Regions from separate parts of the Candidatus Sarcina troglodytae genome, predicted to be linked through region 2. Evidence: a T-box and tRNA genes for the amino acid it is inferred to sense, from the RefSeq annotation. Region 2 holds a T-box; the other holds one or more tRNA genes.
The links. A T-box is a leader RNA that pairs with one kind of tRNA and senses whether it is charged. The one in region 2 lies ahead of leuS (leucine--tRNA ligase), so its partner is inferred to be a tRNA-Leu.

Region 1: it has a tRNA-Leu gene. The T-box ahead of leuS (leucine--tRNA ligase) is inferred to sense a tRNA for this amino acid. The anticodon was not compared.

What each region holds. Positions count from the first base shown of each region.
Region 1 covers NZ_CP051754.1:2,025,724-2,031,289, forward strand. The annotation lists gene HH195_RS09355 (pyridoxamine kinase) at 1-71, opposite strand, end outside; tRNA gene HH195_RS09360 (tRNA-Gly) at 173-246, opposite strand; tRNA gene HH195_RS09365 (tRNA-Lys) at 250-325, opposite strand; tRNA gene HH195_RS09370 (tRNA-Gly) at 349-422, opposite strand; tRNA gene HH195_RS09375 (tRNA-Lys) at 426-501, opposite strand; tRNA gene HH195_RS09380 (tRNA-Gly) at 524-597, opposite strand; tRNA gene HH195_RS09385 (tRNA-Gln) at 599-673, opposite strand; tRNA gene HH195_RS09390 (tRNA-Arg) at 677-753, opposite strand; gene HH195_RS09395 (hypothetical protein) at 862-1,533, opposite strand; gene HH195_RS09400 (HNH endonuclease signature motif containing protein) at 1,696-2,100, shown strand; tRNA gene HH195_RS09405 (tRNA-Gly) at 2,174-2,248, opposite strand; tRNA gene HH195_RS09410 (tRNA-Leu) at 2,264-2,347, opposite strand; gene lacZ (beta-galactosidase, LacZ type) at 2,575-5,566, opposite strand, start outside.
Region 2 covers NZ_CP051754.1:527,389-532,954, forward strand. The annotation lists gene HH195_RS02315 (SbcC/MukB-like Walker B domain-containing protein) at 1-106, shown strand, start outside; gene HH195_RS02320 (nucleoside deaminase) at 129-602, shown strand; gene leuS (leucine--tRNA ligase) at 713-3,163, opposite strand; T-box leader at 3,215-3,430, opposite strand; gene HH195_RS02330 (IS3 family transposase) at 3,549-4,139, shown strand; gene HH195_RS02335 (IS3 family transposase) at 4,366-5,514, shown strand; gene HH195_RS02340 (hypothetical protein) at 5,533-5,566, shown strand, end outside.

The DNA of each region.
Region 1 (5,566 bases), 940 kb from region 2:
ATTGTAGTTAATGATGCTTTCCCAAAACAGGACATATCATGTATGGCTGCAATTCTTTTTATATAATTCATATTTTTTACTCTAGCCTTATTTTAGACAATCCTTTCTTACATATTTTCATTTTTATATAACAAAAACAGTTTGATAATAGCTTATCAAACTGTTCTTTATTTGGAGCGGGTACTGAGAATCGAACTCAGGTGTTCAGCTTGGAAGGCTGACATTCTACCATTGAACTACACCCGCATATGGTGCATCATCAGGGGATCGAACCCTGGACACCCTGATTAAGAGTCAGGTGCTCTACCAACTGAGCTAATAATGCACAAAACTGTTTTTAATTTTTAATGGAGCGGGTACTGAGAATCGAACTCAGGTGTTCAGCTTGGAAGGCTGACATTCTACCATTGAACTACACCCGCATATGGTGCATCATCAGGGGATCGAACCCTGGACACCCTGATTAAGAGTCAGGTGCTCTACCAACTGAGCTAATAATGCACAAAACTGTTTTTAATTTTAATGGAGCGGGTACCGGGAATCGAACCCGGGTGTTCAGCTTGGAAGGCTGACATTCTACCATTGAACTACACCCGCATGGCTGGGATAGCAGGATTCGAACCTACGAGTAACGGAGTCAAAGTCCGTTGCCTTACCGCTTGGCGATATCCCAAAATGGTGTACCTTTAGGGATTCGAACCCCAGGCCCACGCCTTAGAAGGGCGTTGCTCTATCCAGCTGAGCTAAAGATACACGTTTTTGCTTGTACGTTTTTCAACGACAAGATAAATTATATAACATGTAATTTATCTTGTCAATACATTTTATTATTTTTATTTTATATATACAACATGATAAATATTAAATTATTTCCTTTAGTTCTTTGAATAAATATTGCTTTAACTGTTCTCCTTTTTGCCTATCCTTACTTGCCTGCTCACAAAAATTTAACCATTCATCTCTAGTCATAGACGTTTCTTGTTTAAAACATTTCGTATAATTCGTCTGAGAAATCGTTTTTATAACAAATTCACCTAATTCCTTAGAACTAAAAAATGCTTTCATATATAAAAACGAATTAGCATCACCTATCCAATTAGAGTTAAATTTACTACAAAAACTTATAATTTTTCTATGACAATCTTCATTTTTAAATCTCCATAAATTTTTAATTTCCTTTATATCGTCTTCTATATATTTTCTTTCATCATCTGTAACTTTATTCTTTATCACCGCATCATTAAGTATAGAATCTACTGTTGCTATCGGAATTTTAGTAATAGTTTTTTCTCTTCCATAAATCCACATATAATAAGCTTGTGGCAAAAAGCAATACTGTACATATCCCAAAAAAGCATCTATATTTGGAGCAGGCACCCATCCACTTTCTACCCCAGATTTTTTAGTGAAAATAGTATAATGGAGATATATAGTTTTATCTGTTATATAGTCATATCTAAACACCCGTTCTCTTAAAGTTTTATTCTTTCGTATAAAAGGCTCCCAATAAGATATAGAATTATAATTTTTCACAAACTCTCCCCCTATATATAATAAAATCACTATTTACTTCCATAAACTTAATAAAAACACCTTTAATTATTTCTATTAATTATAATAATTTATTGATTCAGTTTATTCTTTATGATAGTTTATATATATATTTATTTTTTATATTTATTTAGAGGTGATTATTTGAGTTATTCTTGTGAAATATGCAAAAAAGATGGTGATATCCATCATATAGTTCATAGAAGCGAAGGTGGGTTAGACTTTAAATTAAATTATAAATATTTATGTCCAAACCATCATAGGGGTAAAAATGGACCTCACAAAAATAAATTTGTAGATTTAAACTATAAATTAGAAATGCAAATAGCCCTAGAATCAACTCTAAAAAAAGAATTTTACTCACTAGATGAAATATACGAACTAACTCATATTAAAAAAAACCAATTGAAAAAACTTAGTAAGAATTTGAAATTATATAAAGAAGGTTATATGTCTAAGGATATAATATTTGAACTTATGGGTAGAAAAAAATATTCTAAAGAATATATAGAAGATTTATTAATTGAAGAATTGTTTTCACATTTATAATCATTAACACTTTAATTGTTAAAATTTTTTTATTAAAAAATAAAAAAGTAGTTATAAAACTACTCTTATAAATTGGAGCGGAAGACGGGACTCGAACCCGCAACTTTCACCTTGGCAAGGTGACACTCTACCATTGAGTCACTTCCGCATATTAATTTAAAATTGGTGCAGATGAAGGGAGTCGAACCCCCACGCCAAAGGCGCTAGATCCTAAGTCTAGTGCGTCTGCCAATTCCGCCACATCTGCATCTTATTTATATTTTATCAAATAACTATAGTATTTGCAAGTATAAAAATAAATTAACTTTCATTCTTACACCTTATCTGCATCTAATTAAATGATTAAAATTTTAACTCTCTACTTTAAAATAACAGTATTGATTTTAAATAAAAATGAAAAATATTTTAACTCTAAAAATATCTCATATTTACCTAAAATCAATAACTGTTTAAACAAACTAAATTAAATCTTTTTTATATTTTTGAAATAGTAAATGTATACTCTATATCCTCATTTGATGGAATTAGATATTCATTATGAACCGGAGCTCCCCAACTATCATCTCCACCAACACCCATTTGTTTTCCAATTATACGAACCCACGTATAATTTACATATGGTAACTCATATATATGCATTGCATTTTCAATTTCATATGCGCTATATGGAAGCACACTTAATTCAAATGGAGTATCTTTATATTTAAATGTTAATCCCTCTCCATCTTTATTAGTTACTTTTACCCATCTCACATTTGTCCTATTTCCACATTCTTGAGGTATTAAATATCTTGACATATTTTCTCTTGCTGTGCTTTCAAATACATTAAGTCTTGCACCTTCTTTTCTGTCGATATAATTTTCTTCTGGACCATAACCATAATACTTAAAGTTTTCAAATTCTTTTTTAAGTTTAAAATCCATAGAAATTAAAGGAATTTCAGATAATCCTTCTACCCCTTTATATTTAATGTTTACATCTATATCTCCATGTTTTTTCACTGTATACTTAACTATATTATTAGTTGCAATAGCTGTTGGCAATGCAAAAGTATACGTTAATGAAACCTCATTTTCTCTTTCTTCTAAATTAAAATCAATAAGCTTTTGATTTGCACCTGCAATTTGCCACTGTGCACATCTAAAATTATGAGCATTTCCTTTATCATTATCTGTTGTTGCTCTAAAGTAAGATGTTTTAGGTGCTCTTGTTATATATTCTTTACCATCATAACATAAAGAAATAATTCCACCTTCGCTTAATGAAAACATGAAGTAAAAGTTCTCCCCTTTAACTCCTATATTTCCATCTCCACGAATAACCTTGAATCTATCTTTTTCTTCATAAATATCCTCTTTAAAATTAGATACATTAAACACATGTTGCCCAAAAGCTACTTCATGCCCCTTATTTACCCAAGATGTATCATTTTTAGATTTCATTGATACATTTATAGTATATTCCCCATTTTCTTTTATCTTTGGATAATCAAATTTTACATATTCTTGAGATTGAGGCTTTACATCTACATCCATGGTATATTGAAATATTTTTTTTCCTTCTTTTTCTATATAAACTATAAAATCATATTCTTCTGTTCCTACAAATAAATTGTTATTTTTTATAAGTATTCCTTCGGTATCTGGAACTATTTTAACATTTGAATATAAATATTTAACTTCTTGAACTTTTGGTGATACTGTTCTATCTGCATAAATTATCCCATCTGTACAAAAACAATAGTCAGTTGATCTATCATTAAAATCTCCACCATATGCTAGAATTTTATTTCCATTTTTGTCTGTTGTTTCTATAGCTTGATCTATATAATCCCATATAAATCCACCTTGATACATTTCATACTTATCTTCAAGTTCAGAATAAAGATTCATTCCTCCGCATGAATTTCCCATAGCATGCATATACTCACAACTTATATAAGGTTTTTTAGGGTTACTATTTAAATAATCTTCTATCTCATTTGGTTTTGCATACATTCTACTTTCTATATCACTTATATCATTAAACTCTCTATTCCAAAATACTCCTTCATAATGAACCAAACGACTGTTATCATTTTCATGAAAATATTTAGTCATCTCTAAAATGTTTTCACCAGCATACGATTCATTTCCACAAGACCAAATAAGAATTGATGGATGATTTTTATCCCTTTGAAGCATAGATTCAGCTCTATCTACAACAACATTTCTCCACTCTTTCAACGAACCAGGTACATTCCAACTTGGCTCACACTTGCCTAATTTTTGCCATGAACCGTGACTTTCTAAATTAGCCTCATCTATTAAATAAATTCCATATTCATCACATAAATCATAGAAATAACTTTGATTTGGATAATGAGAAGTTCTAACAGCATTTATATTATTTTGTTTTAAAAATTTAATATCCCAAATCATATCTTCTTTGCTTATAGCTCGTCCAGTTTTACAACTAAACTCATGCCTATTAACACCTTTAAACACAATTCTTTTTCCATTTAAATGCATTATGTTATCTATTAACTCGAATCTTCTAAAACCAATTTTTTGAGGTATTATTTCTATTAAATTATTTTCTTCATCTAAAACTTCAATATATAAAGTATAAAGATATGGATTTTCAGCACTCCATGAATTAACATTTTCTATAGTTTTACTAAATTCTACATTTTCTTTTCCTTGCACTTCTTTAAATTCACATATTAGCTTTTCATCTTTATCCTTTAAGTATCCCTTAATTATACACTTTTCCAAACTATCTAACTTTATGTTAACATTTAATTGTCCATTTTTATAAGTATCATCTAAATTTTGCTTTACAAATAAATCCTTCACATGACATTTTGGAGTCGCGTACAAATAAACATCTCTAAATATTCCTGAAAATCTCCAAAAGTCTTGATCTTCAATCCAACTAGCACTACTTCTTTTATATACTTCAACTGCTAATTTATTTTCACCATCTTTTAAATATTCTGTTAATTCAAACTCTGATGGCGTAAAACTATCTTCACTATAACCTATAAATTTTCCATTTAACCAAAAATAAAAAGCAGTTTCCACTCCTTGGAATGAAATAAATATTTTTTTATTTTTCAATTCGTCTTTTAATTCGAAATATTTAATATAACTTCCAACAGGGTTATATTCTTTAGAAACATATGGAGGTCTAAGTTCTTCTTGTCCATCCCAAGGATATAAAGTATTTATATATTGTAAATTATCATATCCTTGAAGTTGTATATGCCCTGGAACATTTATCTCATCAAAATTTCCACAATTAAAATCTTCTCTATAAAAATCTTTTATTCTTTTATCTGGATTTTCTGCATAAGAAAATTTCCATTTTCCATTTAAATATTGTCTAAGTGGCATATTATCTTTTAATTTTATATGCTCTTTATCTTCATAATATAAATGATCTGAATGTGCATCTATTCTATTTACTCTAAAAATTTCTGGA
Region 2 (5,566 bases):
AATAAGTCATGTTGAATCTATTAAAAACAGAGTACCAGTAAAACTTATTGTAACACCAGCAGAATCAGGTATGGGTGGAAGTAAGGTTAAAATAGAAAGAAATTAATAATATAGGAGAGATGGAAATTATGAATAAAAATGAAATAATGAAATTATGTGTTGAAAGTTGTATTGATGGAATGAAAAATCATGAGGGAGGCCCTTTTGGTTGTGCTATAGTAAAGGATGGAGAAGTTATAGCTGTTGCTCATAATACTGTAATTAAAACAAACGATCCAACAGCTCATGGAGAGGTAAATGCTATAAGAGAAGCCTGTAAAAAGTTAAATACTTTTGATTTATCAGGGTGTGAGCTATATACAACTTCTGAACCATGTCCCATGTGCATGTCAGCTATAATATGGGCTAATATATCAAAAGTATATTATGGGTGTACTGTACAAGATGCGAGGGATATAGGATTTAGGGATGAGCATATATTAAATTTCCTTAAAAATGATTGTAATGATAAAAAAATATTAGATTTAGAAGCTATTGATAAAACGGAGGCTTTAAAAGCCTTTGAGTTTTGGAAAAATGATGTTTCAAAGACAAATTATTAGAATTTATTAAGTTTTCTTTTATAGAATTATTTTTAGTGATTTTATAGCAAAATAAGCGAAGAATTTTTTAATCTTCGCTTATTTTAAGTTTATTAGAAATATTATTAGCTCTATTTTACAACTATATTAACAAGTCTTCCCTTGATAACAATGACTTTAACTACAATTTTGTCACCAATACTTGCTTTTATTTTTTCATCAGCAAGAGAGGCGGATTTTATGCCTTCTTCATCTAAAGAAGATGCAACCATTATTTTATTTTTAATTTTTCCGTTAATTTGTATAGCTATTTCAACTTCATCTTTAACTAAAGCTTTTTCATCAAATACAGGGTAGCCTTCATTAAATACTGAATCTACATTTCCAAGAAGATTCCATTGTTCCTCAGAGAAATGTGGTGCAAATGGGGCTAAAAGTTTTATATAGTCTTCACAAGTTTCTTTTAAGAAATTTAAGTTTTTAGTGTCTTCTTGAATATATTTATGAAGAGCATTTAATAGTTCCATCATTCTAGCTATAGCAGTGTTAAATTGAAGTCTATCTGTGTCGGAAGTAACAGACTTTATAGTATTATGTCTCCAAAAATTAAGTTCTTTTTCTGCAGAATCTAATGAATTTTTGTTGTTTTTATTAGAGCTTATAGCTTCTCTAGCAGAATCTAAAGTTCTTTCAATTCTTTCAACAAATCTATTTACAGATTTTATTCCATCATCACTCCAAGCACCGCCTTCAACATATCCAAATCCAAACATTAGATACATTCTAAATACGTCAGCACCATATTCTTTTATATAATCATCAGGAGATATTGTATTTCCTTTAGATTTACTCATTTTAAGCCCATCTGGTCCTAAGATTAAACCTTGGTGAGTTAATGATTTAAATGGTTCATCAAAGTTTAAATATCCCATATCTCTTAATGCTTTAGTTATAAATCTAGCATATAAAAGATGCATACAAGCATGTTCAGGACCACCAACATATTTATCAACAGGAAGCATTTTATTTATAATATCAGGATTAAATGGTGCATCTGTATTTTTGTTATCCGGGTATCTTAAATAGTACCAAGAAGAACAAACAAATGTATCTAAAGTGTCAGTTTCTCTTTTTGCTGGTTTTCCACAATGAGGACAAGTTGTATTTACAAAGCTTTCAGATTTTGAAAGTGGTGATTTTCCATCAGGAGTAAATTCAACATCATAAGGAAGTTCAACTGGCAACTGATTTTCAGGAACAGGAACTATTCCGCAATCTTCACAGTAAACAACAGGAATTGGAGCTCCCCAATATCTTTGTCTTGAAACTAACCAATCTCTTAATCTATAATTAACCTTTTGTTCACCTAAGTTATTTTCAGCTAATTTTTCAACTATTTTAACTTTAGCTTCAGATGTAGTTAATCCATCAAATTCTCCAGAGTTAACTAAAATTCCATGTTCACAATATGGAAGTTCTTCTTCACCCTTTTTAGAATTTATTACTCTATTAATTGGAAGATTAAATTTTGTAGCAAAAGCAAAATCACGTTCATCATGAGCAGGAACTGCCATAACTGCACCAGTACCATAAGTTGCTAGAACATAATCTCCAACCCATATTGGAACTTCTTTTCCGTTTAGAGGATGAATAGCATAAGCACCACTAAACACTCCTGTTTTTTCTCTAGAAATTGATTGTCTCTCTATATCAGATTGCTTTTTAGCTTCTTCTTTATAGTTTTCAACAGCTTCTCTTTGAGCATCTGTAACTATTTTATCAACTAATGGATTTTCAGGTGCTAAAACAACATAGCTAACTCCAAGAAGTGTATCCACTCTTGTAGTAAATACATTAAAATCAAGGTCTGAATCTTTTATTTTAAAGTTAACTTCTGCACCAGTTGATTTTCCAATCCAATGCTTTTGCATAGCAACAGTTTTTTCTGGCCAATCTAATCCATCTAGTTTTTCTAAAAGTTCATCAGCATAATCTGTTATTTTAAAGAACCATTGAGTTAAATCTTTTTTAGTAACTTCAGTTGAACATCTTTCACAAGTACCATCTGCCAAAACTTGTTCATTAGCTAAAACTGTATTACAAGAAGGGCACCAATTTACTGGAGCTTTTTTTCTATATGCTAATCCTTTTTCATAAAGTTTTAAGAATAACCATTGAGTCCATTTATAGTAGTCTGGCATACAAGTTACAACTTCATTATCCCAGTTAAACATTGCGCCCATAGATTTTAGTTGTGTTTCCATAGTTTTTATATTTTTAACTGTTGAATCTTGTGGATGTATTCCAGTTTTTATAGCAAAGTTTTCAGCTGGAAGACCAAAGGCATCAAACCCCATTGGTTGGAAAACATTATATCCCTTCATTCTTTTAAATCTAGCCCAAGAATCTACTGGTCCATAATTAAACCAATGACCTGCATGAAGTTGGCTACCTGATGGATAAGAGAACATTTCTAAAACATAAAGTTTTTCCTTATCGCTATTTGGATTAAATTTATATAAATCTTTTTCTTCCCATATTTTTTGCCACTTTTTATCTATGGCAGTACTGTAATTTCCCATTAAAGTTCCTCCTTTTTATTTAAATATAAAAAAACCTTCCATCTCTAAACTTGAAGAGACGAAAGGATAATTTCGCGGTACCACTCTACTTAGAAAGATAAAATGTCTTTCTCACTTTAATTATCTGATAACGAAGATAAAACGTATATGCTTTTAACATATATTGCTCCTAGGCAAGTTCATAAAAAGACAAATACTATGTTGCACCAAATTCATAGCTCTCTAAAATTTAATCTTTGAATTACTACTCCTACTCAAAGCTAATATTGTATAAAATATTATATAGTATTTATAAATCCCAAGTCAACAATAAAATATAAAATGTTATAATTGTAGAAAAACATAGAAAGTGAAATTATAATAGAGAATTAGGGTGGTGGTAATTGTGGCAAATAGAAAATATTCTGAAGAGTTTAAAAAAAATATAGTTAAGTTATATAAAAATGGAAATAGTGTGAAAAAAATAAGTGAGAATTATAATATTCCAAAATCAAATATAATTGCATGGAGCAAGAAATTCCAAGAAATACAAATAAACAATAAAGAAAATATAACGGTAAAAGAAATAATTGACTTAAAGAAAGAATTACAAAAGCTTATAGAAGAGAATAGTATTTTAATAGATTTAGATGATATTTATGAAAAAAAAGATATAGAAAGGAAGGTAAAGTTTATAAGTGACAATAAAGAAGATTATAATATAAAAAGTCTTTGTGATATGTTAAATATAAGTGTTAGCACTTATTATAATTATTTAGCAAATAAAATGTTAGATAAGAGTAATAAAGAAAAATGGATAAATCAAATAGTAAAAGAGGTTTATATGGAAAATAAAGGGATATATGGTGTTAATAAAATGTATTTCGCATTAAGAAAAAAAGGTGTACATATAGGTAAGAAAAGAGTTCAAAAGATAATGAGAGAGTTAAGATTATACCCAATTACACTAAAAAAACATAGCAATGTAACTATGTAACTTTGTTATATTTAAGTCAAAAATATTTGATATAAAAAATATTTGATATAAAAAATAATATTTTTTATTGATATACATACACTAGGAAAATTCAATAGATAAATAACGATGAAAAGGGTATTTGAAAGGATTTAAATAACTTTTATGATAAGATGAATTTGTAGACACGATAATATAAACTAATTTAAAATAAAATTAATAATAAAAATAATGGAGTGTCTAAGCAATGCGGGGCAAAAGGTATACAAAATGTGAGAAAGAACAAATAATAGCATTATATAATGCAGGGGTATCCTTAATTAAACTTAGCAAACGTTATAAGATTGAAGTACAAACATTAAGACTTTGGGTAAAAAGGTTTAGGAGAATTAAACTAAATAAAAGTGAAGTAATTACAATAGCTGAAATTAATAGATTGAAGGAAAATATAATTCTAGAAAAAAGAAAGAATAAAATATTAAAAAAAGCTCATGAGCACATTTTAAATAATAAACATATTAATAAAAAAAAAATCAAATTTATAAATAAAAATAAAACGGTATACTCTATAAAAACCATGTGTAGAATACTTAATATAAATAGAAGTACGTTTTATAAAAATATTAATAGAAAACAAACAAAGAGAGAAAAACAAAATAAAATATTAGAGAAAACAATATATAATATTTGTGGAAAAAATAAAAAGAAGTATGCAGTAATAGAGATAAAAAATATATTATCTAAAAAAGGATATAATATAAGCTTAAAAAAAGTTAAAAAATTTATCGAGAAAATGAAACTTTATTTGTACAAGAGAAAAACATATAAATATTCTAGAAAAAAGTGTTATAATAAAGAATTTCCTAATATATTAAATAGAAATTTTAAAACTAATAATATAAATGAGAAGTGGTTAGGGGATATAACATATATTTATATAAAAAATAGAGGATGGTGTTATTTGGCTTCAGTCTTGGAATTACATACAAGAAAAATAATAGGATATAGTATAGGAAAAAATATGACTACAGATTTAGCGATAAAATCTTTAGAAAGAGCTTGTAGAGGTAAAAAGTCTTTAAATGGATTAATATTTCATAGTGATTTAGGAAGTCAATATACAAGCCATAAATTTAAAGAATATTGCGATAAGATGGGAATAATACAGTCGTATAGTAAAAAAGGTTGCCCTTATGATAACGCTCCCATGGAAGCTTTTCATTCAATTTTAAAAAAAGAAGAGGTTTATTTAAAAAATTATAGTACTTTTAGAGAAGTGTGTATGAACTTATATAAATTTATAGAAAATTGGTACAATAAAAAAAGAATACATTCATCAATAAATTATATGACACCACATGAACTTGAGAATTTGATAAAAAGTAATAACTGTTAATTTATGGAGGAATTGAAGATGGCAAAAAATATGTGTAATGTAAAAGCGTGTG